One region of the Aurantimonas sp. genome, then DNA from elsewhere that is predicted to be linked to it. Evidence: predicted binding sites of a transcription regulator. Region 1 holds the regulator's gene; each other region holds the start of a gene.
The links. The regulator PhoB, encoded in region 1, activates phosphate uptake and scavenging genes when phosphate is short. The targets are predictions, from matches to a motif close to TGTCATNNANCTGTCAT.
Positions count from the first base shown of each region.

Region 2: the regulator PhoB is predicted to act here: its motif matches at 7,868-7,884, upstream of ugpB (sn-glycerol-3-phosphate ABC transporter substrate-binding protein UgpB).
Region 3: the regulator PhoB is predicted to act here: its motif matches at 4,461-4,477, upstream of ACEQX1_RS02115 (long-chain fatty acid transporter).

Region 1 covers NZ_CAXPJM010000028.1:49,054-59,477, reverse strand. Annotated here, with positions in the region: gene ACEQX1_RS12210 (hypothetical protein) at 1-109, shown strand, start outside; gene ACEQX1_RS12205 (ATP-binding protein) at 242-1,549, shown strand; gene ACEQX1_RS12200 (substrate-binding domain-containing protein) at 1,700-2,734, shown strand; gene pstC (phosphate ABC transporter permease subunit PstC) at 2,804-4,186, shown strand; gene pstA (phosphate ABC transporter permease PstA) at 4,179-5,462, shown strand; gene pstB (phosphate ABC transporter ATP-binding protein PstB) at 5,486-6,295, shown strand; gene phoU (phosphate signaling complex protein PhoU) at 6,315-7,061, shown strand; gene phoB (phosphate regulon transcriptional regulator PhoB) at 7,067-7,810, shown strand; gene ACEQX1_RS12170 (GcrA family cell cycle regulator) at 7,907-8,470, opposite strand; gene ACEQX1_RS12165 (aspartate aminotransferase family protein) at 8,920-10,134, shown strand; gene argF (ornithine carbamoyltransferase) at 10,143-10,424, shown strand, end outside.
Region 2 covers NZ_CAXPJM010000020.1:14,178-24,601, reverse strand. Annotated here, with positions in the region: gene ACEQX1_RS08520 (tartrate dehydrogenase) at 1-151, shown strand, start outside; gene ACEQX1_RS08515 (hypothetical protein) at 218-1,159, opposite strand; gene ACEQX1_RS08510 (response regulator transcription factor) at 1,375-2,124, shown strand; gene ACEQX1_RS08505 (ATP-binding protein) at 2,121-3,374, shown strand; gene ACEQX1_RS08500 (metallophosphoesterase family protein) at 3,378-3,935, opposite strand; gene ACEQX1_RS08495 (cold-shock protein) at 4,151-4,363, opposite strand; gene ACEQX1_RS08490 (DEAD/DEAH box helicase) at 4,684-6,423, shown strand; gene ACEQX1_RS08485 (iron-containing alcohol dehydrogenase) at 6,506-7,636, opposite strand; gene ugpB (sn-glycerol-3-phosphate ABC transporter substrate-binding protein UgpB) at 7,981-9,288, shown strand; gene ugpA (sn-glycerol-3-phosphate ABC transporter permease UgpA) at 9,397-10,278, shown strand; gene ugpE (sn-glycerol-3-phosphate ABC transporter permease UgpE) at 10,297-10,424, shown strand, end outside.
Region 3 covers NZ_CAXPJM010000005.1:64,548-74,971, reverse strand. Annotated here, with positions in the region: gene xth (exodeoxyribonuclease III) at 1-54, shown strand, start outside; gene ACEQX1_RS02125 (tetratricopeptide repeat protein) at 115-951, opposite strand; gene ilvD (dihydroxy-acid dehydratase) at 938-2,662, opposite strand; gene ACEQX1_RS02115 (long-chain fatty acid transporter) at 2,928-4,268, opposite strand; gene ACEQX1_RS02110 (valine--tRNA ligase) at 4,582-7,425, opposite strand; gene ACEQX1_RS02105 (PopZ family protein) at 7,563-8,816, opposite strand; gene ACEQX1_RS02100 (TolC family outer membrane protein) at 9,002-10,414, opposite strand.

The sequences.
Region 1 (10,424 bases):
GGTGCCGGAAGGCGCCATGGGCGCCGCGCAGCTGGTCATCGATCCGCAGATCGGAACCGGGGCGGGCGACCTGAACGTCTACGGTTTCCGTGTCCAGGCCATCGACTAGCACCGGCGACGCCGGCTCGCGAACTGCGCCGGGCGCCAACCGGCGTCATCGATCTTCGACAATTCTGCGCTAGGAAGGACGGATGTCGCATTCGTCCTGCCGCCGTCCGATTCCCGCCCCACAGGTGTCCGCTTGAGCCCGCCCGAGCCCGGCGAGCCGGAGATCGCGCCCGTCGGCCGCTCCGGCGTGCGGACCCGTTCCGTGGCGCTCGCGGCGCTGATCGGGCTCGGCGGGCTGGGCTGGTTCGTGCCCGAGGCCGCCCCCGGATGCGTGGCCGTCTTCCTGTTTCTCCTGGCGGTGCTCTACGTGCCGCAGCGGGTCGATCGGCGCCGGCAGGCGGTGGCGGCCAGCGAACGCGCCGACACGACCTGGCCGAGCCGCGGCGTCAAGGCGGTGGTGGAGGCGCTGCAGCAGCCGAGCTTCATCATCGACCGCCAGATGCTGCTGCGCTACCGCAATCCCGCCTCGCTGGTCGGCTTCGGCAACATGGCGCTGGGCGACGCGCTGTCGCTGCGCTTCCGCTCGCCGGAATTCCTGGCGGCGGTCGAGGCGGTGCTGCGCGACAACCAGCCGGGCAGGGTGACGATCGAGGAGCGGCGCCCGGTCGAGCGGGTCTGGCAGATCGAGATCCTGCCGATCCCGCCCTATCAGGGCGAGCGGCCGCATTTCTTCCTGATAAGGTTCAGCGACCGGACCGCCGAGCTGCGCATCGAACGCATGCGCACCGATTTCGTCGCCAATGCCAGCCACGAATTGCGCACGCCGCTGGCCTCGCTGTCGGGCTTCATCGAGACGCTGCTGGGTCCGGCCAAGGACGACCCGGCGGCGCGCGAGAAATTCCTCGGCATCATGCGCGAGCAGGCGACCCGCATGTCGCGGCTGATCGACGACCTCCTGTCGCTGTCGCGGATCGAGATGAAGCGGCATGTGCCGATCTCGACCCGTGTCGATCTCGGGGCGATCCTGCGCAAGGTGGAGAGCCAGCTGGCGCCGCTGGCCGAGCAGTTGGATGTCGAGCTGGCGCTGGAGCTGCCGGAGGAGCCGGTGGCGATCCCCGGCGACGAGGACGAACTGATGCAGGTCTTCTCCAATCTGGTCGAGAACGCCTGCAAATACGGCGAGACCGGCAAGCGCGTGGAGATCAGCCTGACCCGGACGGTGGAGGCGGGCGGCAGCTTCGTCGATGCGGCGGTGCGCGATTTCGGCCCCGGCATTCCGGCTGAGCACGTGCCGCGGCTGACCGAACGCTTCTACCGCGTCGATCCGGGCCGCTCGCGGGCCAAGCGGGGCACCGGCCTCGGCCTGTCGATCACCCGCAACATCCTCTTGCGCCATCGCGGGCGACTCCTGGTCGAGTCGACCATCGGAAAAGGCTCTGTGTTCACGGCCAGGTTACCGCTGCCGCGGTCCGATTCTGATACTTCGGAGAAAGCGCTATAAGAAACAGCGGCTTGGACTGTCATAAAGGTGCAATCCGACTGTCATATAGACTTCTTCCAGCGCCGCTAGACGTGTCGGCGAGCAGCAGCCGCCAGACAGGGCGGCCCAACAGTGCTCGGTTCGAAACAAACTCCTCAAGGAGACGCACCCGTGAACAACAAGTTCATCGCCAGCCTCGCGCTCGGTACCGCCATCGCACTGACCGGCCAGGCCTCCGCGCAGGTCCGGGACCAGATCCAGATCGTCGGATCCTCGACGGTTTTCCCCTACACCCAGGCCGTTGCTGAACAGTTCGCCAACATGGGTGAGTTTCCGGCGCCCGTGACCGAGTCGACCGGTACCGGCGGCGGCATGAAGATCTTCTGCGGCGGCGTCGGCGAGCAGACCCCCGACATCACCGGTGCCTCGCGCGCCATGAAGGCGTCGGAATACGAGCTGTGCCAGTCGAACGGCGTCAAGGACGTCACCGAAGTCCTGCTCGGCTACGACGCGCTGTCCTTCGCCAACGCCCGCAGCGGCCCGGAGCTGTCGGTCAGCAAGGCGCAGCTCTTCCAGGCGCTCGCCGCCGAGGTCGAGGTCGACGGTGAGGTGAAGGCCAACCCGTACAAGAGCTGGAACGAGATCGATTCCTCGCTGCCGGCCGAGCCGATCCTGGTCTATGGCCCGCCGCCGACGTCCGGCACGCGCGACGCCTGGGTCGAGCTGGTCATGGAAGAGGGCTGCGCCGAGTTCGAGGCCATCAAGGCGCTCGACGAGGACCGTCACGACGAAGTCTGCCAGCGCATGCGCACCGACGGTGCCTTCGTCGAAGCCGGCGAGAACGACAACCTGATCGTGCAGCGTCTCGAGACCGACCCGACCGCCTTCGGCATCTTCGGCTACTCGTTCCTGTTCGAGAACCAGGACAAGCTGAAGGGCGCCGCCATCGGTGGTGTCGTTCCGTCCGAGGACACGGTTCTGACCGGCGAGTACGGCGTCTCCCGCCCGCTCTTCATCTACGTCAAGAACGCGCATCGTGACGCTATTCCGGGCCTCAACGAGTTCGTCGCCGAGTATGTCAGCGACGGCGCGATGGGCGAGGACGGCTACCTGATCGACCGCGGCCTGGTCCCGCTGAGCGCCGACAAGCTCGAGGCCACCCGCAAGTCCGCCACCGAAGGCGAGACCATGCAGGCGCCGAAGTAAGCTTTCGCGCTGACAAACCCGCCGGCCATTTTCCTGGCCGGCGGTTCCTCGCAAGGAGTGTCGGGATCCATGCCGCTATCATTGACGCTGGCGACTGCCGTCTTGCTGACGATCATCGGCTTCAGCGCCGCCTTCATGAAGGCGCGGACGGTCGGGGCGACGGGTGACGGACGGACGCTGCACTCCCTCCCCAAATATCACGGCTATCTTCTTGCGCTGACGATCCTGACACCCTGCGTCGTCGTCATCCTGCTGTGGCTGGCGCTCGAGCCCGTCGTGCTCGACCGGATCATCCTCGCCAATCTGCCCGAGACGCTGAAGGAAGCGTCGGCCGGGCGGCTCGGCCTGCTCATCGGACAGGTCCGCCAGGTCGCCGCCGGCGTCACCTTCGGCGAGCCCGACCCCGCGGTCTTCATCGCCGCGGAGACCTTCCAGACGGCGGCGAACGTCTCGCGCTGGCTGCTGCTCGCGGTCGTCGTGGCGATCGCGCTGATCGCCTCGGGCGTTGTCGTTCCCCGGATCGACCTGCGGTTTCGTGCCCGCAACACGGCCGAGCGGATCATCAAGTACATCCTGATCTTCTGCGCCACCATCTCGATCCTGGTGACGCTGGGCATTCTCTTCTCGCTCCTGTTCGAGGGGCTTCGGTTCTTCGCCGTGGTGTCGCCGCTGGAATTCTTCTTCGGCATCAACTGGGACCCGCAGATCGCCATCCGCCCCGACCAGGTCGGCTCGACCGGCGCCTTCGGCGCGGTGCCGATCTTCGCCGGCACGCTGATCATCGCGTTGACGGCGATGGTCGTGGCGCTGCCGGTGGGACTGTTCTCGGCGATCTACATGGCCGAGTTCGCCTCGCAGCCGATGCGCACGGTGGTCAAGCCGCTGATCGAGGTGCTCGCGGGCATTCCGACGATCGTCTACGGCTTCTTCGCCGTCCTCGTCGTCTCGCCGGCCATTCGCGGCTTCGGCAGCGACATCGGCATCCCGGTATCGCCGACAGCGGCGATCGTGCCGGGCCTCGTCATGGGCGTGATGATCATCCCGTTCATCTCGTCGCTGGCCGACGACGCGATCTCCGCGGTCCCGCGGGCCATGCGGGACGGCTCGCTCGGGCTCGGGGCGACCCGCGGCGAAACCATCACCAAGGTGATCCTGCCCTCGGCCCTGCCGGGCATCGTCGGCGGTGTTCTCCTCGCCACCAGCCGGGCGATCGGCGAGACCATGATCGTGGTCATGGCGGCGGGCCTGACCGCGAACCTCACCGCCAATCCGCTGGAAGGCGTCACCACCGTCACGGTGCAGATCGTGGCGCTTCTGACCGGCGACACGTCCTTCGACAGTCCCAAGACGCTGGCCGCCTTCGGCCTCGGGCTGACGCTCTTCCTCATGACGCTGATGCTCAACCTCGTCGCAATCCAGATTGTCCGGAAGTATCGGGAACAATATGACTGACGCTACCCAAGCAGGCGCATTCCCCTCGGGCCGGCCGGGCACGCATTCCCGTGATCTCGTCAGGGCCAGCCTCGGCAAGCGCAAGTCGGCGCAGACCCGGCTGAAGATCTACGGCGGCGTCGCGATCGCGTTCGCGCTGCTGATGCTCGCGACGCTGATCGGATCGGTCGTCTCGACCTCGCTTCCGGCCTGGACGCGGACCGAGGTGAAGCTCGACGTGGCGATCCCCGCCGAGGACGACATCAACTACAATTCGCTCGCCAACAATTCCCTGCTCGCCATGTTCCCGGAGACGGACGGGCGCGCGGAACGGCGGGCGGTGACCGGCATCCTGAGCAACGGCGCGCAGTTCATGCTGCGCGATCTCGTCGCCGCGGACCCGCAGCTGAAGGGCCAGACGACATCGGTGTGGGTGCCGGTGTCCGACCCCTACGAGCAATTGTTCGAAGGCGTCGTCAATGCCGACCAGGCCGAAGCCAACCGGCGCCTCGACGACGCGGCGCTGGCCCGCTTCAAGCAGCTGGAAGAGGCCGGGCTGATCCGCTCGGCGGTCGACTGGGGCCTCGTCACCGAGGCGGACAGCCGCTTCCCCGAACTCGCCGGCCTGAAGGGCGCGATCATCGGCTCGTTCTTCCTGCTGCTGGTCTGTTTCCTGATCAGCGTTCCCGTCGGGGTCGGCGCGGCCGTCTATCTGGAGGAGTTCGCGCCGAAGAACCGGTTCACGGACTTCATCGAGATCAACATCAACAATCTGGCGGCGGTGCCGTCGATCGTCTTCGGTCTCCTGGGCCTTGCGCTGTTCATCGGCGTCTTCGGACTGCCGCGTTCGGTGCCGCTGGTCGGCGGCATGGTGCTGTCGCTGATGACCCTGCCGACGATCATCATCGTCACCCGGAACGCCTTGAAGGCGGTGCCGCCCTCGATCCGCGAGGCGGCGCGCGGTGTCGGCGCCTCGGAGATGCAGGTGATCGGCCATCACGTCCTGCCGCTGGCCCTGCCGGGCATCCTCACCGGGGTGATCATCGGCCTGGCCCAGGCGCTCGGCGAGGCGGCGCCGCTGCTGCTGATCGGCATGAACGCCTTCATCACCTCGGCCCCGTCGGGTCCTCTCGACCCGTCGACGGCGCTTCCGACCCAGATCTTCATCTGGTTCGACAGCCCGGAACGCGGCTTCGTGGCGCGCACCAGTGCGGCCATCTGCGTGCTCCTGGCCTTCCTCTCGATCATGAACCTTACGGCGGTCCTTCTGCGACGCCGTCTCGAACGGCGCTGGTAGATATGCGACAGGAGACTCCCATGATGGAAAATATCCAGGTGTCGTTAGCGAAAGGGCCTGCCGTGCAACCTACCCGTCCGATCAAGATGCGATCCGAGAAGGTGACCGTCCATTACGGTCCGAAGCAGGCGCTCTACGACATCGATCTCGATGTCGAGGAGAACCAGGTGACGGCGCTCATCGGACCGTCGGGCTGCGGCAAGTCGACCTTCCTGCGCTGCCTGAACCGGATGAACGACACGATCGACATCGCCAAGGTGGGCGGCAAGATCACGCTGGACGGCGAGGACGTCTACGATCCGGCGATCGACGTGGTCGAGCTGCGGGCGCGGGTCGGCATGGTCTTCCAGAAGCCCAACCCGTTTCCGAAGTCGATCTTCGACAATGTCGCCTATGGTCCGAAGATTCACGGGCTCGCCTCGACCAAGGCCGAGCTCGAGGAGATCGTCGTCACCAGCCTGCGCAAGGCCGGCCTCTACGAAGAGGTAAAGGACCGGCTCGCCGAGCCGGGCACCGGCCTGTCGGGCGGCCAGCAGCAGCGCCTGTGCATCGCCCGCGCCATCGCGGTGTCGCCCGAGGTGATCCTGATGGACGAGCCCTGTTCGGCACTCGATCCGATCGCGACCGCCAAGGTCGAGGAACTGATCGACGAGCTGAAGCAGAACTACACCATCGTCATCGTCACCCATTCGATGCAGCAGGCGGCGCGCGTCTCGCAGCGCACGGCGATGTTCCATCTCGGCTATCTGGTGGAGGTCGGCCCGACGGAGAAGATGTTCTCCAACCCGGACGACAAGCGCACCCAGGACTACATCACCGGCCGCTTCGGCTGAACGAAGGCAAGGAAGCGTCATGCCCATGACCGAACATACAGTCACGTCCTACGAAGACGAGCTGAAGCTGATCGTCCGCCGGATCTCGGAAATGGGCGGGATGGCCGAGCGGATGGTCGAGCAGTCGGTCGCCGCGCTGATGCGCAGCGACTGGGGGCTGGCCCAGTCGGTGGTCGCCGACGACCTGCTGCTGGACGACGCCCAGCGGGCGCTCGACGAGCGGGCGATCATGACCATCGCCAAGCGCCAGCCGATGGCCGTCGACCTGCGCGAGATCGTCGGCGCCATCCGCATCTCCAACGATCTGGAGCGGATCGGCGACCTGGCCAAGAACATCGCCAAGCGGGTGATCGCGGTCCACGACCATGCCCATCCGGTGCAGCTGGTGCGCGGCATCGAGCATCTGTCGGAGATGGCGCTGGAGCAGCTCAAGGAAGTGCTCGACGCCTATGGCGAGCGGGACTACGAGCGCGCGCTCGCCATGCGCGAGAACGACGAGCAGATCGATGCGATGTACACCTCGATCTTCCGCGAGCTCCTGACCTACATGATGGAGGATCCGCGCAACATCACCTCCTGCACGCATCTCCTGTTCTCGGCCAAGAACATCGAGCGGATCGGCGATCACGCCACCAACATCGCCGAGACGGTCTATTACATCCAGACCGGCAAGCAGCTCGAAAACGAGCGGCCGAAGGGCGACAACACGGCGACGATGACCCAGCCGGTGCCGAACGACCCGCCGAGCCAGGCTGACGAGGGCTGACAGCAATGAGCGCACGGATCGTCGTCGTCGAGGACGAGGAAGCCCTCGGCATTCTCCTGCGGTACAATCTCGAGGCCGAAGGCTACGTCGTCGACGTCATCGACCGGGGCGACGAGGCCGACATCCGGCTGAAGGAGGAGGTGCCAGATCTCCTGATCCTCGACTGGATGCTGCCCGGCCTGTCGGGCGTTGAGCTCTGCCGGCGGCTGCGCCAGCGCGAGGAGACCGAGCGCCTGCCGATCCTGATGCTGACGGCACGCGGCGAGGAGAGCGAGCGGGTGCGCGGCCTGTCGGTCGGCGCGGACGACTATGTCGTCAAGCCGTTCTCGACGCCGGAGCTGATCGCCCGTGTGCGGGCCATGCTGCGCCGCTCCAAGCCCGAGAAGATCTCCAGTCAGCTCGTCGCCGGCGACATCGATCTCGACCGCGAGACCCATCGGGTGCGGCGCGCCGGCCGCGAGCTCAAGCTCGGACCGACCGAGTTCAAGCTGATGGAATTCTTCATGCAGTCGCCGGGCCGGGTGTTCTCCCGCGAGCAGTTGCTCGACGGCGTCTGGGGCCGCGACATCTATGTCGACGAGCGCACGGTGGACGTGCATGTCGGCCGGCTGCGCAAGGCGATCAATCGCGGCCGCGAGCGCGACCCGATCCGCACCGTGCGCGGCGCCGGCTATGCGCTGGATGAGCAGTTCAGCGCCGCCAGGTCCCCGGCCGCGCCGGCCCGCACGCGACTGAGTGCCGGCGCCTGACGCGTCTCCCCCCGGCTTCTTCACGAGCCTGAAACGCAAACACCCCGCGCGGCCTGGCCACGCGGGGTGTTTTGCATTTGGTAGGGCCTGCGGCGCCTAGCGCGCGCGGCGGCGATCCGAGAAGGGCTGGAAGGCCAGCTTGGCGTGATAGGCGCAATAGGGCGAGGCATCGCGGGCGTTGTTGCCGCAGAAATGGAAGTCCGGCTTCATCGGGTCGCCGACCGGCCATTTGCAGGTCGTCTCGGTCAGTTCGACGAGGCTGAGCTTGCGGGCGATCGGCACCACTTCGGCGCTCTCGCGCTCCTGCGGCTGGTCCATCACCTCGAGCTCTTCCTCCGGCTCCATCTTCAGCGCGGTGGCGCCCATGGTGCGCGGCATGGAACGGCTCGGGGCCTGCTGCTGCGAGGCGGCGACCAGACGGGCCGGCACCACCATCTCGACGGTCTCGACCTCGGCCGTGCGGCGCGGGGCAGGGCGCTCGACGGCAACCGGCTGCGCGACATTCGGCTGGCGGGCCCGCGATTCGAGTTTCAGGCGGTGCACCTTGCCGATCACGGCGTTGCGGCTGACGCCGCCCAGGCGGTCGGCGATCTGGCTGGCGCTCAGGCCTTCGGTCCAGAGCTGCTTGAGCAGCTCCACGCGTTCGTCAGTCCAGCCCATGGCAAGCTCCTTTCGGCATAGTCGCGACGGCTGGAATCCCTCCACAAGCGCGACGGCTGACCGCGCCAGAACGCACAAGATATATTGAGGAACTAGGTCCGCCGCACGAAATCTAGTATCTTGACGGCAAGATAGCCCAGCCGCGGACTCGCTGACAAGGCTCGCCGGGGACGCAGGGGAATCGTTTGGGGCTTTTCCCCAGCCTTTGTTGCCGCCCGTGACGTTCGTCAAGCCTATGACCGACAAGCAGGGCGAAAATGCGGTTCGATTGACACCGCGTCGGCTCGCCATGGTATAGCGGAAGCTCCGAAGTCTCGGAAAACGCTCGAAAGCCTGCCCCATCGGCAGGCTTTGGCGTTTCAAGCATCCCGCCCCAGCGGTTCGCGCGCCGAACCGATCCCGCAACAACAACCGGATCCGACCCTTACGATCCAGCAAAGTCAAAGGCCATGGCTGACACGACGGACCATTCCTCGCCGCTCTTCGAGACCTATGCACGCGCGCCGCTCGCCTTCGAGCGCGGCAGCGGCGTCTGGCTGGAGACGCGCGACGGCCGACGTTTCATGGACTTTGGCGGCGGCATCGCGGTGAACTGCCTCGGCCATGCCCATCCGCATCTCGTCGAGACGATGAAGGCGCAGGCCGAGAAGCTGTGGCACGTCTCCAATCTCTACGAGATCCCCGACCAGACGCGGATGGCCGAACGGCTGACGGCGGCGACCTTCGCCGACCGCGCCTTCTTCGCCAATTCCGGCGCCGAGGCGGTGGAATGCGCGATCAAGACGGCGCGGCGCTATCACTACGTCAACGGCGCGCCGGAGCGCTATCGCATCCTGACCTTCGAGGGCGCCTTTCACGGGCGCACGCTGGCGACCATCGCGGCCGGCGGGCAGAAGAAGTATCTCGAGGGTTACGGCCCGAAGGTCGAAGGCTTCGACCAGCTGCCCTTCGGCGACCATGACGCGCTGCGCGAGGCGGCGGCGCAGCCGGACGTCGCGGCGATCCTGATCGAGCCGATCCAGGGCGAGGGGGGCATTCGCAGCGTGCCGCCCATGTGCCTGACGGGCCTGCGCGAGATGTGCGACAATCTCGGCATCCTCCTGATCTACGACGAGGTGCAGACCGGCGTCGGGCGGACCGGCAAGTTCTTCGCCTATCAGCATTCGGGCGCCGCGCCGGACATCCTCGCCTCGGCCAAGGGCATTGGCGGCGGCTTTCCGCTCGGCGTGTGCCTGGCGACGGAGCGGGCGGCCAGCGGCATGACGCCGGGCTCGCACGGCACGACCTATGGCGGCAGCCCGCTGGCGATGGCCATCGGCAATGCTGTGCTCGACGTGGTGCTGGACGACGGCTTCCTCGACCATGTCCACGACATGTCGCTGCAGCTCAAGCAGTCGCTGGCCTCGCTCTCGGACCGCTATCCCGACGTGATCGAGGCGGTGCGCGGCGAGGGGCTGCTGATCGGGCTGAAGGCCAAGGTGCCGAACGGCGAACTCGTGGCGCAGATGCGCGAGGAAGGACTTCTGGCGGTACCGGCGGGCGACAATGTCGTGCGCCTGCTGCCGCCGCTCAACGTCACCGCGGACGAGGTCCGGCAGGCGATGGATCGGATCGAGACGGCGGTGGCGGCGATGTCGGCCGGCAACCGGCGCAAGAGCGCGTGAGGCGAATGATGACGATGGCAAACGGCCCCAAGCACTTTCTCGACATCTCCGCCGTCCCGAGCCGCGACCTGCACGACATCATCGACGATGCCGCCAGGCGCAAGGCGCTCGGCCGCGACGGTCCGAAGCCTTTGGCCGGCAAGGTGCTGGCGATGATCTTCGACAAGCCGTCGACGCGCACGCGGGTGTCCTTCGACGTCGGCATGCGCCAGCTCGGCGGCGAGACGCTGTTCCTGTCCGGCACCGAGATGCAACTCGGCCGCTCGGAGACCATCGCCGACACGGCGCGG
Region 2 (10,424 bases), on a different contig from region 1:
GCTCGACCATCTCGGCCACAAGGACGCCGGTGCGGCGATCGTTCGGGCGATCGAGACCGTGCTGGCGGAAGACAAGCTGCGCACCGGCGATCTCGGCGGCCCGCTCGGCACGGTCGATTGCGGCAAGGCCATCGCCGACGCGCTCGGCTGAGACCACGCATGAAAACGGCCGGCCCCGAAGGGCCGGCCGCCTGTCGTTCGTCAGGAGATGACAGGATCAGCCGCGGTCGGGGCGCTGCTTGCCACCGCCGTGGTGACGCTCATGACGGCGTTCGCCGCCATCGCGCTTGTCGCCGCCGTGATGCCGGCGATGCATCTCGCCATGGTCACGGCCACCGCCGCGCTCCATCCGGCCGTGATGTCCGCCGCGCTCGCCGCCGCGACCACCGCGCATTTCCATGCGGGCATCGCGCATCATCGAGCGCACGATCTTGCGGGCCGTGGTGACCTGCTCCGGCGTCAGCGTCGTCTGCAGATCGGCCAGCGCGCTCTTCAGCGTCTCGGCCTTGTCGCCGCGCTCGATGGCGCGGTCGGCCATGCGGTCCAGCATCCGGAAGGCGCGGTCGCCCCGCGCGGCCGCGTCGTCACCGGCCTCGGGCGCATCGGCCTCGGCCATGGTGTCCGCCTCTTCCGTCTCGTCCGCATCGATCGTGGTCTGATCGTCGGCGGCCTCGTCATCGGCGGCATCGGCCGGGCCGGCGTCGTCATTCGGCATCATCCGCATGCCGCCACGGTCGTTGCCCCGGCCCATGCGCGGCGGCTGCGAGGCGTCGGCGAAGTCCACCAGCGCCGCAGTGAAGGCGCGCCAGCTTTCCATCTGGTCGGGCCGCACGCCGATGCCGGTCTCGATCGCGGCGAGCGCGCCGGCGACCTTGGCCGGGGTGAACATGCGGTGCATGGCGTGATGTCCGCCACGGCCCCCACGGCCGGCCCGATGATGCTTGCCGCCGCGCTCGCGCCGATGCTCGGCGACCCGCTTGTTGTCGCCGCGCTGGCCGGCATTTTCGGAAGCGGCTGTGGCTGCGGCCGGCGCGGCGGGTGCCGGCGTCGTCTGGGCGAAGGCCGAGGTGGCGGCGGCGCTGGCGAGGAGCGCGGCGCCGGCGAGACCCAGAAGGCGGTGCGAACGGCGGGTGTTCGTCTGGCTGTGCTTGGAGGTCATGGAGATTTCCTTCCCTTGGTGACTACCGAAACCGAAGCTAGTGCGCCGATGTTGCGAGGATGCGGCAGAATGTTGCGAAGCGTGTCGCCGACACGGAAACTTGTTACGCAATGTTGCGGGCCGCGGTTCCTGCAACGCGCCGTTACAAGAATGGTCTCGCGTCCCGCGCGCAGCCCGGTCACAAAAGGGCGAGAGCCATCATTCGAGAGCCCCGCATGAGCCAGCCCCACATCCTCGTCGTCGACGACGACCCCGAGATCGGACGCCTGCTCGGCAAATATCTGGAGAGCCAGGGCTTCCGTTGCACCATCGCCGCCAGCCGGCGGGCCTGCGAACAGAAGATCGCCGACGCCCGCATTGATCTCGTCGTGCTCGACGTGATGCTGCCCGACGGCTCGGGTCTCGACATCTGCCGCGACCTGAAGGACCGGCGGCCGGAGATCGCCATCATCCTCCTGACCGCGCTGAAGGAAGACGTCGACCGGATCATCGGGCTGGAGATCGGCGCCGACGACTATCTGGGCAAGCCGTTCAATCCGCGCGAACTGGCCGCGCGCATCCGCGCCGTGCTGCGCCGTGGCGGCGGCGGAGACGCCGCCCCGGGCGAGGCCGCACCGACGCGCTTCACCTTCGAAGGCTTCACCGTCGATCCCGAGCGGCGCCTCGCCACCGACCCGAACGGGGCCGAAGTGGTCCTGACCGGGGCCGAGTTCGATCTCCTGATGATCTTCCTGGAGCGGCCGGGCCGGGTCCTGTCCCGCGACATTTTAATGGATCTCCTGCACGGGCGCACCGCCGACCCCTTCGACCGCTCGGTCGACGTGACGATGAGCCGACTGCGGCGCAAGTTCAACGATGGCGGCGTGTTCCGGCTGTTCAAGACGGTGCGCAATGGCGGCTACCAGTTCGCCGCCCGGGTGGAGCGGAGCGAAGCCGCCACGGGCACCGGGGATGGCCAGCCATGAGATCGCTGCGCTCGCGCCTGGCGCTGCTCCTGGTCCTCGCCATTGTCGGGGTCGTGGCTGTCGCCTCGCTGGTCTCCATCGTCGTCCTGGAACGGCCGGACCGCGACAGTTTTCGCGAGGTCTTCGCCGAGGAGGTACGTATCGTCGCCGCCCTGCTGGTCGAGGACCCGGCGGCCGCCGACAGGCTCGGCATCGAGGTCGGTCCGGAGCCGGTGCGCGAAGACGACATGCGGGTGCGCGACGCCCGCGGCATCGCCAGCGCCGTGGCGGCCAAGGGCTTGTCGATCCCGGTACGGGTCGTCGGCGACCCGGCCGCGCGCACCCGGCAACTGGCGCTGGAGTTTGCGCCGGGCCGCTGGGCCTATCTGCCCTATACCGGGTTTCCGCCCCGCAACTGGCCGATCTTCGTCTTCTACATGACGCTGGTCGTCGTCGGCGCCGCCGCGGTCTCGATCTTCGTCGCCACCAAGATGACCCGCCCCTTGCGCATTCTCGACCAGGCGGTCTCCACCGTCGGCCGCGACGGCCTGCCCGCCCATATTCCCGAGGATGGGCCGGCCGAAGTACGGGCCACCGCCGCCGCGCTCAACCGGCTGACGACACGGGTGCGCGAGGCGGTGGAAAGCCGCATGCGTCTCGTCGCGGCCGCCGGCCACGATCTGCGCACGCCGATGACGCGGATGCGGCTGCGCGCCGAGTTCCTGCCCGACGAGGACCGGGAGGTCTGGCTGAAGGACCTGGCCGAGCTCGACCGCATCGCCGACAGCGCGATCCGGCTGGTGCGCGAGGAAGTGGATGCAGGTTCGCTCGAAGAAGTGCGGCTCGATCGCCTGCTCACCGAGATCATCGCCGAGCTGCGCGAGATCGGTCGGCCGGTGGAGCCGCCCCGTCTCGATGGGCCGGCGCTGTCGATCCGGGCCCGGCCGCTGGCGGTCAAGCGGGCGCTGCGCAACCTCGGCGACAACGCCGCCGTGCATGGCGGGGGCGCCCGGGTTGCGCTGGCCCGCGACGGGCAGGACGCCGTGGTCAGCCTCGCCGACGACGGGCCGGGCATTCCCGAAGAGCTGCTCGGACGCGCCTTCGAGCCGTTCTTCCGGGTCGATCTCGGCCGCCGCCAGTTCAAGCCGGGTGCCGGTCTGGGCATGGCCATCGCCAAGGAGATCATCGATCAGACCGGCGGCTCGATCGTGGTCGCCAACCGCGCCGGCGGCGGTCTCGACCAGACCATCCGGCTGCCGCTGGCGGACTGACGCCTACGGCCTCGCGGGGCTCGCCTGGGTTTTGGAAGACGTCTTGTCGGCAGGACCGGTCGCCTTGCGGCGCTGCGGCCGCGAGGCCAGCATCTCGTCCAGCGTGACCGGCCGGAAGTCCCAGGCATCGACGCCCACATCGAACTGACGGGTCATCTTCTTCAGCCGTCCGTGGGAATGGCCATGCAGGTCGATGGCGCCCTTGCCCATGCCGTTCCACGTCCGGAAGGCGTAATGGCACAGCACGACGCGGCGGTCGTCGATGGTGAGTTCGCGATAGGCCTGGACGGTTTCCCAGCCGGGCGCGGCGATCGTGTCGGCATCGTCGTTGTTGCCGGTGACGAGCTGCTTGCGACCATTGAGGCGGGACAGAAGCGCGGCCTTGGCGGCGGCATCGCCGCGCGCGAAATCGCCGAGATGCCAGACGATGTCGTCCGGCCCCACGACGGCGTTCCAGCGATCGATCAGCGCGGCATCATGGTCGGCAAGATCGGCAAAGGGGCGCCGGTCGATCCGCAGGACGCGTGGATCGTTGAAATGCGTGTCGGCCGTGACGAACATCGATCGGTCTCGTTGCCGTGCCGGGCCTCAGGAAGGTCCGGCACGGTCGTGTCTGCCACCCGCGGCGGGCATCCGGGCGATCGCTTCGGCCAGGCCGGTGCAGCGATCGAGCCCGTCTGCGGGCAGGTCGATCAGCGGGCGTTTCGGCGCCTGCCGGAAACCGTCTCGCGACGGGGCCCGACGGGGAGCGGACGAAACGGTCCTTGCTGGCCGAATTATGCGGGCTGAATGTTGACCGCCTTGGGGCCCTTGCCGCGCGGATCGGGTTCCGTGTCGAAGGAAACCTTCTGATTCTCCGTGAGGGAAGTCATGCCGGAGCGCTCGACGGACGAGATGTGCACGAACACATCGCTTCCGCCCGCATCCGGACTAATGAAGCCGAAGCCCTTGTCCATGTTGAAGAACTTCACCGTACCAGTCTGAGCCATTTTACTACCTGTTTTTCCAGTCGGCGCCGGACGTACCGCCCGCGCGCCGGCACAGAATGGTGGGCAATGACGCGCGATGCAAGCGGGGGCTGTCCCGGAATGACGATATTCCGCTGCGGCAGTGCACAGTGCATGCACCATCGGGACCGCGATCGCCGCGCAAAAACTGCCGGCGCGGGCGGCCCGGACAGCACCGTCAGGCGCCGTTTCGGTTGAGCCGCGGCCCTGCCTGTGCAATAGGGGGCGCGGCTGGGCGGAAATGCCGCCACTCGCGCGCGTGCTCGTTGCCGCCGCCACTGCCGATACCCAAGGATTACCAGATGCCGTTTCGCACGACGAGCACGCCACTCGCTCACGCGCTCGCAGAGCGCGGTTACGTCGACCCGACCCCCGTCCAGGACGCCGTCCTGGAGCCGCAGGCGGCCGACCGCGACCTCCTCGTCTCCGCCCAGACCGGTTCGGGCAAGACCATTGCCTACGGGCTCGCCCTCGCCCCCACCCTGCTCGGCGAGGCCGAGCGCTTCGGCCCGGCCGGCGCGCCCATGGCGCTGATCGTCGCGCCGACGCGCGAACTTGCCATGCAGGTAACGACCGAACTCGCCTGGCTCTACGCCCAGACCGGCGCCGAAATGGTGACCTGCGTCGGCGGCATGGATCCGCGCGCCGAAAAGCGCAAGCTGGCCCAGGGCGCGCATATCGTCGTCGGCACGCCCGGCCGCCTGCGCGATCATCTCGAACGCGGCGCCCTGCAGATCGGCGGCCTGAAGGCGCTGGTGCTCGACGAAGCCGACGAGATGCTCAATCTCGGCTTCCGCGAGGATCTGGAGTTCCTGCTGGAGGCCACCCCGCGCGAGCGCCGCACGCTGCTGTTCTCGGCGACGCTGCCGAAGCTGATCTCGTCCATGGCCAAGCGCTACCAGCGCGACGCCCTGCGCATCGAGGCGACGCGCAGCAGCGAAGCCCATGCCGACATCGAATACAAGGCGATCCGGATCGCGCCGAACGAGCTGGAACACGCCGTCGTCAACGTCCTGCGCTTCAATGATGCACCGAGCGCGATCGTGTTCTGCAACACCCGCGAGGCGGTACGGCATCTGTCGTCGGGCCTTCTGGAGCGCGGCTTCTCGGCGGTGACGCTGTCGGGCGAACTCGGCCAGGCCGAGCGCAACCAGGCCATGCAGGCGCTGCGCGACGGCCGTGCCCGGGTATGCGTGGCGACCGACGTCGCCGCGCGCGGCATCGACCTGCCGGGCCTCGCGCTGGTCATTCACGCCGATCTGCCGAGCGACGCCGAAACCCTGCAGCACCGCAGCGGCCGCACCGGCCGCGCCGGGCGCAAGGGCATCTCGGTTCTGCTGGTGCCGATCTCGCGCCGGCGCAAGGCCGAGCGGCTTCTGGCCGAAGCGCGGATCCGGGCCGAATGGGGCGGCACGCCCTCGGCCGACGCCATCCGCAAGCTCGACGAGGACCGGCTCCTGACCGATCCGGTGCTTGCGCAGGAGCCCGGCGAGGACGATCTCGCCGCCGCCCGCAGCCTCCTGGAGAAGCATTCGCCGGAAACCATCGCCGCGGCACTGGCAAGGCTCTATCGCTCGCGCCTGCCGGCGCCCGAGGACGTCTTCGATCCCGGCTTCGGCCCCGACCCGAAGGCCGGCAAGGATTTCGCCGGCAAGGAACGCACGCCGCGCAAGGAGCGCGATCAGGCCAGCGGCCCGATGGTGTGGTTCCACATGGATGTCGGCCGGCGCAACAATGCCGATCCGAAGTGGATCCTGCCGCTGCTGTGCCGTCGCGGCAAGATCACCCGGCAGGAGATCGGCATGATCAAGATCTTCGATCGCGAGACGAAGTTCGAGATCTCCGAGAGCGTCGCCAAGCGTTTTGCCGACGCCGCCGAAGTCAGCGACGGCGACGACATCACCATCTCCCCGACGGGCGCACCGGGCGGGGGCGATGCCGACCGCAAGGGCGGCTTCAGCAAGAAGCCGTTCAACCGCAAGGGCGGCACCGGTCCCGGCAGCGCCAAGCCGCGCCGCCCGCGGCCCAAGCCGAAGGGCTGATCCAGCCAATGACGGCCGGGCGCCCGGCGCCCGGTTCGTCAATCCTCGATAACCTCCCGAGCGAGGCGTTGCGCCTTTCGGCTCAATAGGCCTCTTCGAGCAGTTTCAGGAAGTCGGCCGTGACGGCCGGGCGCGGATTGGTGGCCGTCGAATGGTCGCGCTCGGCCCCCTCGGCAACGAGGCCGAAGCAGTCGCGCGGCACGTTCATTTCCGAGAGGGTCGTCGGCATGGCGAGATCGCGGTTCAGCGCGGTGATCGCCGCGGCCAGATCGGCGTCCGCCTCCAGCCCCATCGCACCGGCCAGCGCCCGGTATTTCTCCTCGGCGGACGGCGCGTTGTAGCGCAGCACCGCCGGCAGCAGGATGGCGTTGATCGTGCCGTGATGCAGGCGCACGCTCTTCAGTCCGCCGAGCGGATGCGACAGCGAGTGGACCGCGCCGAGCCCCTTCTGGAAGGTCATGCCACCCTGCAGCGCCGCCATCATCATCTCGCTGCGCGCGGTGATGTCGTCTCCTGCTTCCGTCGCCCGGCGGATCCAGCGCATGGCGCGGGCCAGCCCGTCCAGCGCGATCGCCTCGGCCGGCGGATTGTAGCGCGGCGACAGATAGGTCTCGATGCAGTGGGTGACGGCGTCCATGCCGGTCGCGGCGGTCAGTCCCGAGGGCAGGCCGACGGTCAGTTCCGGATCGCAGATCGCCACGCTCGGGATCATGTGCGGCGAGATGAAGCCGAGTTTGCGGCCGTCGTCGAGCGTGACGAGCGCGGCGCGCCCGACCTCGCTGCCGGTGCCCGCGGTCGTCGGAATGGCGATCAGCGGCGGCTTGTTCGCAGTGATCTTCGGAATGCCGCCGAGGATCGCGGCGTATTGTTCCAGCGGTCCGGCATGGGTGGCCAGCAGCGACACCGCCTTGGCCAGGTCGATGGGCGAGCCGCCGCCGATCGCCACGAGGCTGTCGCAGCCATGCTCGCGATAGAGCGCCAGCGCCGCGTTGACCGCCGCTTCGGTCGGGTTCTCGGGCGTGCCGTCGAAGACCACCGTGTCCGCGGGGAGGCCGCCGGCCGACAGCACCCGCTCCACCAGCCCCGCTGCGACGATCCCCTTGTCGGCAACGATCATCGGCGTGCGCACGCCCAGGTCGCGCAGTTCCGCGCCGAGCAGGCTGGCGGCGCCGACCTCGAACTGGATCTTCGTCAGATAGGTGATCAAGGCCATGCGATTCTCCCCAATGGCATTTTGGCGCGCGGGCCCCTTGCCCCTCCGGCGGACGCGCACAGGGGACATGTCCTAATCCTTGCGAACGATTTTGGGAATGCCGCCGCGGCTTGCGCAGGCCAACGCTGCGCGGTTCGCACGTTGCAGCCGGAATCTAGCTGACAGTCGCCAACAGGCGCACGACGTGCGTCAGAACACGGTCGTTACAGCCGCCAGACCGAGTTTTTCCACTGTCATCGAACCTTCATGCTTGTGTCACCGATCGGTTTTGAAGCACTCCTAGAGAAGCGGCTTGCAACGAGCTCGGCAACAGGGCCCGAGAGTCGCATCAAGGGTGAGGAAACATGATGAACCGCAAAATTCTGGGCGCCGCCGTCGCGCTGGGCGCGCTGGTCGCTGGCGCAGGTCAGGCCGTCGCCGTGACCGAGCTGCAGTGGTGGCACGCGATGTCGGGCGCCAACAACGAAGTCGTCGACACGCTCGCCAAGGAATTCAACGAGAGCCAGGACGCCTACAAGATCACCCCCGTCTTCAAGGGCACCTATCCCGAGACGCTGAACGCCGGCATCGCCGCCTTCCGCGCCAAGCAGCCGCCGGCGATCATCCAGGTCTTCGACGTGGGCACCGGCGTGATGATGGGTGCCGAGGGTGCGGTCATGCCGGTCGCCGACGTCCTGGAAGCCGGCGGCTATACCTTCGACAAGTCGAACTACCTGCCCGGCATCGTCGCCTATTACTCCAAGCCGGACGGCACGATGCTGTCCTTCCCGTACAATTCCTCGTCGCCGATCCTGTACTACAACAAGGACATCTTCGAGAAGGCCGGCCTCGACGTCGACAGCCCGCCGGAGACCTGGCAGGACGTGTTCGCCGCGGCCCGCACCATCAAGGAATCGGGCGCGGCCGAGTGCGGCTACACCTCGACCTGGCTGACCTGGATCCACCTCGAGAACTTCGCGGCGTGGAACAACGTGGCCTATGGCACCAATGAGAACGGCCTGGCCGGCACCGACGTCGAGCTGAAGCTCAACGAGCCGCTCTATGTCGAGCATTTCCAGGACATCGCCGATCTCGCCAAGGACGGCGTCTTCCGCTACGGCGGCCGCACCTCGGAAGCCAAGCAGCTCTTCCTGTCGGGCGAATGCGGGATCCTGACGGAATCCTCCGGCGGTCTCGGCGACATCGTCAAGTCGGGCATGAACTACGGCATCGGCCAGCTTCCCTATGACGCCAATGCCGAGGGCGCGCCGCAGAACACCATCCCGGGCGGCGCCAGCCTCTGGGTCTTCGGCGGCAAGTCCGACGAGGAGTACAAGGGCATCGCGGAGTTCTTCAACTTCCTGTCCCAGACCGAGATCCAGTCGCGCCTGCACCAGGTGTCGGGTTACCTGCCGGTGACCATGGACGCCTACAAGGCGACCAAGGATTCGGGCTTCTACGAGGAGAACCCGGGCCGCGAGACCCCGATCCTGCAGATGATGGGCAAGGAGCCGACCGAGAACTCCAAGGGCGTGCGCCTGCCCAACCTGCCGCAGCTTCGCGACATCGAGAACGAGCAGTTCGAGCTGATGCTGTCGGGCCAGCAGGACGCCCAGGCCGCGCTCGACAAGATCGTCGAACTCGGTAACGAGGCGATCGCCGAAGCGCAGTAAGCGCCATCGTCACCGACGCCGGGCGGTCCGACCGCCCGGCGTTGTTCTGCCTGCCGCCCTTTTCCCGTCGCTACGCGCCACGCGCGGCGGCCCAGTCCCAGAGACGCCGTGTCGAAAGCCGTCTTTCCCAACAAATGGCTGCCCTATCTGCTGCTCGCGCCGCAGGTGGCCATCACGCTGGTGTTCTTCTACTGGCCGGCCAGCCAGGCGCTCTACCAGTCGGTGCTGCGCCAGGACCCGTTCGGGCTGAAGACGACCTTCGTCGGCCTCGCCAATTTCCGCTCGGTGCTGAGCGATCCCGGCTATCTCAATGCGGTGAAGGTCACGGCGATCTTCTCCTTCTCCACCGCGATCCTCGCCATGGCGCTGGCGCTGCTGCTGGCGTCGGCGGCCGAGAAAGTGGTGCGCGGCAAGGGCTTCTATCGCACCCTGCTGATCTGGCCCTATGCGGTGGCGCCCGCCGTCGCCGGCATGCTGTGGCTGTTCATGTTCAACCCCGCCATGGGCACCTTCGCCTACATGCTGCGCCGCTCCGGCTACAACTGGGACCCGCTCTTGAACGGTGACCAGGCGATGCTGCTGGTGGTGGTGGCGGCCGCCTGGAAGCAGATCAGCTACAATTTCCTATTCTTCGTCGCGGCGCTGCAGTCGATCCCGAAATCCCTGACCGAGGCCGCCGCCATCGACGGCGCCGGCTCGACCAAGCGGTTCTGGACCATCGTCTTCCCGCTGATCGCGCCGACGACCTTCTTCCTGCTCGTCGTCAACACGGTCTACGCCTTCTTCGACACTTTCGGCATCATCGACGCGGTCACCGCCGGCGGTCCGGCGCGGGCCACCGAGACGCTGGTCTACAAGGTCTATATCGACGGCTTCGTGAATCTCGACCTCGGCAGCTCGGCAGCCCAGTCGGTGATCCTGATGGCGATCGTCATCGCCCTGACGGCGGTGCAGTTCCGCTACGTGGAACGGCGGGTGCACTATGGCTGAGCCCCGGAACAACCGCCCATGATCGAGCGCAGCCCCATCGGCCGGCCGGTCGCCCATGTGCTTCTCGTGCTGGGCCTGGCGATCGTCGCCTTCCCGATCTACTACACCTTCGTCGCCTCGACGCAGACGCTGCAGACCATCCTGCG
Region 3 (10,424 bases), on a different contig from region 1:
GGCTGGGAAAAGCCGTCGGACCACGTCCCGGTGCTGGTCGAACTGGCAGCCTGAGCCGCTCGACCGCGTTCCGTCGGAGCGCAGACGCGACCGTCGCAAACTATCCGCAAATGATCAGTTCTTGGTGCTGACCATGCCGGTCGCGGACGCGATCTGCTGCTCGGCATAGGCGAGCGCGGTGCGCCGTTCGTTTTCCGAGGCGATCGCGAAGATCTCTTCCTGCAGCGGACGGATCCACTTTTCGTCGCGCGGCGAGGCCTGCTTCAGCGCCATGGTCAGCATGCCGAGCCCGCGCACCGGCTGGGCCGGCAGCGAGATGCGGTCACCGTCGAACAGCAGATAGCCGAGCAGCGCCGCGGCGCCGACATTGCCCTTCTCGGCGGCGAGATTCAGCCAGCGCGCCGCCTGCCGGGGATTGGCCTTGCCGCCTTCCCCGTTCAGCGTCATGCGGCCCAGTTCGAACTGCGCCTTGGCGTCGCCGAAATAGGACGCGGCGTGGAAGTAGAACTGCCGCGCACGCTGCAGGTCCACCGCCACCGGGCTGCCGGAAATCCCAACGCGCAGATAGTCGGCCAGTGCGACGACCGCGCTGGAGACATAGGCGGCGTTGGTGAAGTTGCCTTCCTCCTCGCCCTGATCGCGTACGATCTGTTCGAAGATCTTGAAGGCCTCGTAGTCGTTCTCCGGCACGCCGTCGCCCTCGGCATACATCCGGCCGAGCTTCCAGCGCGCGCCCGGATGTCCCTTGTCGGCGGCGTAGCGCAGCGCCTCGAAGGCTTCCACCTTCTCGCCGCGCTGATAGGCCTTGAAGCCGAAGGAGAAGAGTTCCAGCGGTCCTGCGTCGGGATTGACCCTGGCCGCCGGGTCGAGCGCAAGCGCCGACCCGCCGACGCTGCCAAGCAGCGTCAACGCCAGGATCGAGACCGACAGGAACGAACTAGAGGTCCGCATAACAGTGCTTTTCCGCCGCTCCGCCCGGATGTGTCACTGCGCCGAGGCGCGCCGTGCCGACCTGCTGGGCGTATTTCCAGATGGCACCGGACTGGTAGTCGGTTTCGCGGGGCTTCCAGTCTTCGGCCCGCTTCTTCATGTCGTCATCCGACACGTCCACGTCCAGTGTCCCGGCGACGGCATCGATGGTGATGATGTCGCCATCGCGCAGCAGGCCGATCGGACCGCCGAGCGCCGCTTCCGGGCCGACATGGCCGATGCAGAAGCCGCGGGTCGCGCCGGAGAACCGGCCGTCGGTGATCAGCGCGACCTTGTCGCCCATGCCCTGGCCGTACAGCGCCGCCGTGGTCGACAGCATCTCGCGCATGCCGGGTCCGCCGCGCGGGCCCTCGTAGCGGATGACGAGAACCTCGCCTTCCTTGTACTGGCGCTTGGAGACAGCCTCGTAGCATTCCTCTTCCGAATCGAAGCAGCGCGCCGGGCCGGAGAACCGCAGGTTCTTCATGCCCGCCACCTTCACGATGGCGCCGTCCTGGGCGAGGTTGCCCTTCAGGCCGACGACGCCGCCGGTCTCGGTGATCGGCGTGTTGGCCGGATGGATCACGTCCTGGTTCGGGTTCCAGGTCACCTTCGCCATGTTCTCGGCAATGGTGCGGCCGGTGACGGTCATGCAATCGCCGTGCAGATAGCCATGGTCCAGCATGGTCTTCATAAGCATCGGGATGCCGCCGGCCTCGAACATGTCCTTGGCGACGTATTTGCCGCCCGGCTTCAGGTTGGCGATGTAGGGCGTCTTGCGGAAGATCTCCGCAACGTCGAACAGGTCGAACTCGATGCCGCATTCATGTGCGATCGCCGGCAGATGCAGGGCACCGTTGGTCGAACCGCCGGTTGCCGCGACGACGGCGGCGGCGTTCTCCAGCGCCTTGCGGGTGACGATGTCGCGCGGCCGGATGTTGCGGGCCAGGAGTTCCATGACGATCTCGCCCGACGCGTAGCAGAACTTGTCGCGGATCTCGTAGGGCGCCGGCGCACCGCAGGAATAGGGCAGCGCCAGGCCGATGGCCTCGGCCACGGTCGCCATGGTGTTGGCGGTGAACTGCGCGCCGCAGGAACCGGCCGACGGACAGGCAACCTGCTCGATCTCGTCGAGATCGGCGTCGTTCATCTCGCCGACCGAATGCTTGCCGACGGCCTCGAAGATGTCCTGGACGGTGACCTGCTGGCCGCGGAAATTGCCCGGCAGGATCGACCCGCCATAGATGAAGACCGACGGCACGTTCAGGCGAACCATCGCCATCATCATGCCCGGAAGCGACTTGTCGCAGCCGGCCAGACCCACCAGCGCGTCATAGGCATGGCCGCGCATGGTCAGCTCAACCGAATCGGCGATGAGGTCGCGCGAGACGAGCGAAGCCTTCATGCCCTGGTGGCCCATGGCGATGCCGTCGGTGACGGTGATGGTGCAGAATTCGCGCGGCGTACCGCGGGCTGCGGCGACGCCCTTCTTGACGACCTGTGCCTGGCGCATCAGCGAGATGTTGCACGGCGCGGCCTCGTTCCAGCAGGAGGCGACGCCGACCAGCGGCTGATGGATCTCTTCCTTGGTGAGACCCATGGCGTAGAGATACGAGCGGTGCGGCGCGCGCGACGGCCCCTCGGTCACATGCCGGCTGGGCAGGTTCTTCTTGTCGATCGAATGCGCGTCCATCGGTCCCCCTCGTACACAACGCTGTTCATGGCCCGCCTCGACGCCGCGCCCGATCAGCACCTCTGGGGTGAGCGGGTTTTGTGGCGGCAACGGGGCATGGCTCCCCGCGGCGGACTATAGGCGATGCTCCGCTGCAATAGTGTTGCAGCGATCCCACAAGCAGCGAATTCGCCTCGATGCCCGCGAGAGGGTCCCGGCCAGCAAAAAGGCGCGCCCTGCGGACGCGCCTTCCTTGTGCTTCAAAGAGTTGGTCGTGAGACCGGACTCAGAAAGTGAACTTCATCGAGGCATTGACCGCATAGACGAAGTCGTCGCCGACCGTGGCATTGAAGTACGCACCGTCGCTGGTCGACTGCTCGCCATCGGTCCAGTAGCCGACGAGACCGCCGAAGCGCAGCTCGCTCCACTCATTGGCCTTGAACGAGACGCCGCCGGCCAGGGTGTAGAGATCGGTGTAGGTCGTCTCCGAACCGGTCGACACGCCGCGATCGTAGCCGACCGAGACGGCCGCCGAGATCTCGTCGGTGAACGCCCGGCCGAGGCCGATCGACGCCGTGTAGCCGTCACGCCAGTTGTAGGGCGACAGGCTCGAGCTCGTGCCACGTGCGGTCGTGATCGAACTGACGGCGGTGCCGTTAGTGCTCCAGTCCGTCCAGCGGAAGGAGGCCAGCAGCAGCGTGCCCGGCGCAATGCCGGTCTGGGCGTTGATGTACAGGCTCTGCGGGCTGACGACTTCCGAAAAGTCGGAAGTTCCGGGTGCAACGACCGATCCCAACGCGGGCCCAGGCAGTACTACCTGCGCGCCACTGGGTCCGATAGCGTAAGCATTGCCATTCGCTACGACTTGACCTGTGCCAGTGAAATTGTCGTGCGTGGCTTCCGAACGATACATGATCTGGGCACGCAGAGCGATTTCCGGCTTTTCGAATGCCGCGCCGACGCGATAACCGATGGCGTAGTCGCTTTTGGTTTCCACCGTCGTCCGTACCGGCAAGAACACTGGGACAGTGCCGAACGGCAACGTCGCCGTGGTTATTGGCGTGTTCGAAACGCTGGTTCCGTCGAAGGTGAAGTCTTCGGCGAAGACGCCGCCGAGAACGCTGAAGCGGCCGATGTCATTGGTGTAGGACAGGCGGCAGGTCAGGCCGAACTCGTTCGACTCGAACTCGCTCGTCTCGGTCCGCGAACCAGCCGTCGGACCAGCCGGAAGCGCCCCGCCCGGCGCGCCGGTGTAGTCGGATTCCGCCGCGAAGGAGATCACGTAGGTGCCTGCGCAGCCGGCCATCTCGCTGTTGATGCCGAAGGCCAGCGACGGGATGAGGTAATTCTGCGTGTAGGTGCCGAAATTGCCGCTCTGGCCGTTGATCGACTCGAAGCCGCGCTGCGGATTGACGTAGGTGACGCCGGTCCGCATCACGGCGGTGCCCTGCTCGAACAGAATGTCCGTGTCAGCCGTGCCGCGCTGGAAGCCACCGGCGAGGGCCGACGTGCTGAGCGCCGCCGAAGCCAGGGACGCGCCGAGAATCGTTGTCAGAAAAGTTCGCAATGGAATCCCCCCACTCTTGTTGAACTTCCGCGGGAACCCAGCCGCTGAAAGTTGACGCAAACGTAAACGATAAATTCGCGGTCCGGAACTCCCCGGTTGCAACACCGGGGCAATTGCGACGCTTCCGCCACAGCGGCGATCATAGCCGGCGAAGCCTGCGCAAGCCTTTGCAGATTCTGATTTTTCGCGTGGGGGAACGGGGGGTTACGTAGGGAGAGATCGGCGCGCGCACGGCACGAGGAGACAAAATCGTGTCCCGAGCGTGTCATAAATACGACAGATCGGCGGCTCGGCGCCAAGGGCCGGATGATACCGGGCATTGCAGGAGCACGGCGTTTCCTTGCAAGGAAACGCCGTGCTCCCGGTTGTAAGGCTACTGCAGCCGTTCGAGCGCCGCCGACAGCTTGTCGGCCTCGATCCGGTAGCCTTCGCGCTTCTCGCGCTCCTGCTCGACGATCTCGTCAGGCGCGTTGGCGACGAACTTCTGGTTGGAGAGCTTGCGGTCGATCCGCTCGATCTCGCCGAGAGCCTTGTCGCGGGCCTTGCCAAGGCGGCTGCGCTCGGCGGCGACGTCGATGAGCCCGGCCAGCGGCAGGGCGAAGCTGCCCCCCGCCGCCAGGATCTGCGCCGACTGTTCCGGCGCGGTCTCCGCGGTGACGATGGTCGCCAGCCGCGCCAACCGTTTCACCGCGGCGCCGTGCCGCTCCAGCCGCGCCGCGGTCGCCGCATCAGGCGCCACCGCCACGAGATCGGCCTCGGTCGCCGCCGGCACGTTCATCTCGGACCGCACCGAGCGGATCTCCGATACCACCTCGATCAGCCAGTTGATGTCGTCGGCGGCGTCGCGGTCGGCGAAGTCGAGCACCGGCCAGGCCGCATGGCACAGCAGCGAGGCGCGTTCGCCGGCGGCGGTCACCTGCCACAGCTCCTCGGTGATGAACGGCATGAACGGATGCAGCAGCGCGTAGATCCGGTCGAGGACCGACCCCATGACGTGCCGCACCTCGTTGGCCGCGGCCTCGTCGCTGCCCATCAAGGCCGGCTTGGCCAGCTCGACATACCAGTCGCAGAACAGGTTCCAGACGAAGCGGTAGAGCGTCGCCGCCGCCTCGTTGAAGCGGTAGGCCGCGATGGCGGTCTCGGTCTCGGCGATGGTGCGGCCGAGTTCGGTCACGACCCAGCGGTTCAGCGGCAGCGAGAGCTGCGACGGATCGAGAGTGCCGCCATGGACGGCGCCGTTCATCTCGGCGAAGCGGGTCGCGTTCCACAGCTTGGTGCCGAAATTGCGATAGCCGGCGATGCGCTGCGGATCGAGCTTCACGTCGCGGCCCTGCGCCGCCATGATCGCCAGGGTGAAGCGCAGGGCATCGGCGCCGAACTCGTCGATGAGATCGAGCGGATCGACCACATTGCCCTTCGACTTCGACATCTTGGCGCCGGTCTTGTCGCGCACCAGAGCGTGGACATAGACCGTGTGGAATGGCTCCTCGTCCATGAATTCGAGGCCCATCATCATCATCCGGGCGACCCAGAAGAAGATGATGTCGAAGCCGGTGACGAGGACGCTGGTCGGATAATAGGTCGCCAGCTCCGGCGTCTGGTCCGGCCAGCCGAGCGTCGAGAACGGCCAGAGGGCCGACGAGAACCAGGTGTCGAGAACGTCCTCGTCGCGATGCAGGAAGCCGTCGCGGCGCGCCGGATCGGCGGCCATGGCGCGGGCTTCCTCGTCGTCGATCGTGCCGTTGGTGACATAATGCGACAGCGCCGCGGCGACGGCCTCTTCCTCGGTCTTGGCGACGAAGATCTCACCGTCCGGCCCGTACCAGGCCGGGATCTGGTGGCCCCACCAGAGCTGGCGCGAGATGCACCAGGGCTGAATGTTCTCCATCCAGTCGAAATAGGTCTTTTCCCAGTTCTTCGGCACGAACTTGGTGCGGCCCTCGCGCACCGAGGCGATGGCCGGCTCGGCCAGCGTCTTGGCGTCGACATACCACTGGTCGGTGAGGAACGGCTCGATCGGCACGCCGCCGCGGTCGCCATGCGGCACCGTGTGCGGATGGTCCTCGACGGCGGCGAGGAGACCGCCCTCCTCCATCATCGCGACGATGGCCTCGCGCGCGGCAAAGCGGTCCTCGCCGTCGAGCGCCGCAATGGTGCGCTCGAGTTCGGCGGTCTCCTCCAGACCGTCGAGGAAGGCCTCGTTCTCGGCCAGCGTGATCTTCGCGGCGACCGTCAGGATGTTGATCTGCTTGAGATCGTGGCGCTTGCCGACCTCGAAATCGTTGAAGTCGTGCGCCGGCGTCATCTTCACCGCGCCGGTGCCGGCCTCGGGATCGGGATATTCGTCGGCGACGATCGGAATCCGGCGGCCAACCAGCGGCAGGATGACGGACTTGCCGACGAGGTCGCGGTAACGCGGATCCTCGGGGCTGACCGCCACGCCGCTGTCGCCCAGCATGGTCTCGGGCCGGGTCGTCGCGACGACCAGATGGTCGCGGGTCTCGTAGCCGGCGGGCTCGCCATCCGACGGCTTCCACGCGGTGCGGTTGCCCTCGGTATCGAGATTGTAGGGATGCTCGTAGGTCACGCCATCGGCCAGCGGATAGCGGAAATGCCAGAGGTGGCCCTTCACCTCCTTCTGCTCGACCTCCAGGTCCGAAATCGCCGTCAGCAGCTTCGGGTCCCAGTTGACGAGACGCTTGTCCTTGTAGATCAGGCCCTTGCGATAGAGCTCGACGAAGACGTGCAGCACGGCCTTCGACAGGCCCTCGTCCATGGTGAAGCGCTCGCGCGACCAGTCGCAGGACGCGCCGAGACGGCGCAGCTGCCCGAGGATCGCCCCGCCCGATTCGCCCTTCCACTGCCAGACCCGCTCGATGAAGGCGTCGCGGCCCATGTCGCGCCGGCCCGGCTCCTTGCGCTCGGCCAGCTGCCGCTCGACGACCATCTGAGTGGCGATGCCGGCGTGATCGAGGCCGGGCTGCCACAGCACCTTCTTGCCGCGCATGCGCTCGAAGCGCACCAGCACGTCCTGCAGCGTGTCGTTCAGCGCGTGCCCCATGTGGAGCGAGCCGGTGACATTGGGGGGCGGAATGACGATCGAGAAGGCTTCGGCGTCCTCGGCGGCGCCGGCTCCGGCGCGGAAGGCCTCTGCCTCTTCCCAACGCTCGGCAATACGCGGCTCGATCGCCGCGGCGTCATAGGTCTTTTCGATCATGGCTTGTCCGGTGCGCGCGCCAGCCGGATTCCCCGGGGCGGTGATGTTCCAGAACCGGTTACAGCCTTGCTTTCGACACTGTCAACGAAGAGCCGTGTCGGCCCGCGATGCGATCTGCACGCCGCAGGCCGGGTTCGTCAGCGGCGACCGCCGCGGGCGACGCGCTCGATCTCCTCGCGAACCAGCCGCTCGACGAGGCGCGGCAGGTTGTCGTCGAGCCATTCCTGCAGCATCGGCCGCAGCATCTGGCGGACGGTCTCGTCCATGGTGCGCATCTGCTCGTCGCGGATGACGCGGGCGAGATCGTCGAACGACCCGGCGATGCGTTCGCCGGCCTCATGCGAGACAAGGGCGTGGATGTCGGCGGCGGTCGTCGCTGCCACCGGTGCGGACGGCGCCGCCGGCGCATCGACGGCTTCCGCGGCCTGGGCCTCGACCTCAGCCGGCTCGTACGCCTGCGGCGACGGGCGCGCGGTCATGGTGGGAGCCGCCGCGTCATCGTCCTCGTCCTCAGCGGCGTTGCTGGCGACGGAATCGGTTGCCACGTCGGCGTCGGCCCGGCCCGCCTCGAACAGGCCGGCCCGGTCGAGAAGCTCGCTGGCGAACTCGTCCTCGTCGAACTCGCCGAGATAATCGGCCGGCTCGTCGGCGTCGGCCGAAACATCGGCGTCGGACGTAGACCCGGTCGGCATCGGCGCGGCCTGCGCGGAGGCCATCGCCTCCGCCGGCTCCAGCCGCGCTTCAGCAGGCACTTCGTCTTCGTCGTCAGTGGCAGCCATGGCCGAGACATCGGCGACGGAATCGCGCGCCGCGTCCGTCCGGCGCTCGGACGCCGCGGCGAGCGAGGCAGCCTGCAGCCGTGCCGACGACAGCGCCGTCACGTCTTCCAAGATGTCCGCGTCGGTCGCATCCGCCGCATTGCTCAGACGTCCGTCATGGGCCGCAACTGCCTGCCGGACGGCCGTTTCGACCTCGTCCTCGACCATATCCAGCGACAGGCCCGGGCCGGACGACATCGCGGCGTCGTCCTCTGAATCCTCATCGGCCGCGACCGGCGCCACGGGCGGTACGATCCCGAGCTTGGGCCGGGGGGCCTGACGTACCGTATCGTTGGCAGGGCGTCCGAGCCCGTCAAATCCGGAGACCTCGTCGCGCTCGGCCTGAACCGGCGCCTGCCTGTCAAGGCGCGGCTCGGTCAGCGCCGGCCTCGTGCCCTGCTGCGCGCGCGTTGCCGGCTCGGCAGCCTGAGGTTCATCGCGCTCGGCCGAGACGGCCGGCTTGGCCGCAGCCCGGCGCGAGGGAGACTTCTCCTCGCCGCTTTCGATGATACGCCGGATCGAGGCCAGGATCTCGTCCATGGACGGTTCCCGTGCCGGTAGAGCATTGCTCATGACGAGCTCCCGCAAAATTGGGCGACAGGCGCAGACCCTATCGCTCGAATCATGCGTGAAGCCTAAGCGCAAAGGGCCTCGACGGGAATCCCGCAAGGCCCTTCAGCATCTCTATCACCAGCTTCTTGCAGCGTGCTGTTGCCGGCCGGACTCGCTTCGCGGGGTCCGGCTCGCCCGATCAAGGCTCAGCGGCCGTCGGGGGTGCGCAGGCCGAACCACTTGTCCTCGACCGCCTCGTAATGCTCGGTCGGTCGATAGACGCTCGCCACGAGGTTGAGACGCTCGGCGGACAGGCGGCCGATGGCCGACAGAACGGCATAGCCGGCGACGACCTCGTCGCGGGTCGAACCGGCCAGCAGGATCTGCGCCGAGATCACGTCGGCCTGGGAGTTCAAGACGTCCAGCGTGGTGCGCTGGCCGACATTGCGCTCTTCGATGACGCCGTTGAGGGCCAGCCGCGCCGCGTCGACCTGGGCCCGGTAGCCGGTGATGTTGGCCCGCGCCGCCTGCAGCTGCGCCCATGCCGTCGCCACAGCGGCCCGCACCTGGTCGCGGGCGCCATCGACCTCGATGCGCCGCTGACCGAGGACTTCCTTGGCCTGCCGCACGACGGAACTGGCGCGACCGCCCTGATAGATCGGGATCGTCAGCTGGGCCCCGACCGAGGCGGAGACCTCGTTCTGGGTGTTCACGCGAACGCCGGGCAGGCTGGACGGGTCGCGCTCGTTGAGCGCGTAGGTGTCATCGACACGGCCGGTCAGGCTGAGCTCGGGCAGGAACGCCCCTTCCGCCGACTTCACCTGGAAGGCCGCCGCGTCGACCGCTGCCAGCGTCGCCTGGATCGCCGGATGCTCCGCCTGTGAAATGCGGAAGGCCTCGTCGACCGAGCGCGGCAGCACGCCGGACGGCAGCGTGCCGGCAACCAGATTATCGGGCGAATCGCCAATGATGTCGAAATAGGTCGCCTCGCTGGACGCCACCTGCGCCAGCGCGCTGTTCAGAAGCGCCGTTGCGAGCGCTTGCTGCGATTCGGCCTGGGCGACGTCGGTCCGCGTGCCTTCGCCAACTTCGAACCGTGCGCCGGCGGCCCGCACCTGCTCTTCGAGGAAGCCGAGATTTTCGCGGCGCAGCGCGGCGATGCGCCGGTCGCGCAGGACATTCATGTAGGCGCTGGCGGCATCGAACAGGACGTTCTGCTCGGTGTTCGACAGATTGCCGCGCGCCGCCCGGATCTGGGCCTGCGCCGCGGCGACGTTGTTCTGGGTCTGGAAGCCGTCGAAGATCGTCTGGTTCAGCTGCACGCCGAAACCGATCGAGTCGGTCCGGTCGCGAATCCGCGGCAGGTCGTCGCCACGGGTCGTGCGGCTGCGGCTGGCATTCGCCGAACCGACGCCGCTGATGAAAGGCCTGAGCGCCGAGCGGGCCTGCGGCACGTTCTCGTCAGTCGCGCGGAGCTGGGCGCGGGCGGCATTGAGATCCTGATTGAACTTGTAGGCCTTTGCGAGCGCCCCGGTGAGCGTTTCCGCCAGCGCCCCACTGGGAGAGGACAACAGCGTGCCCGCGGCCAGAAGCGCGGCAATCACAGTCTTGCCGATCAATGTTCATACT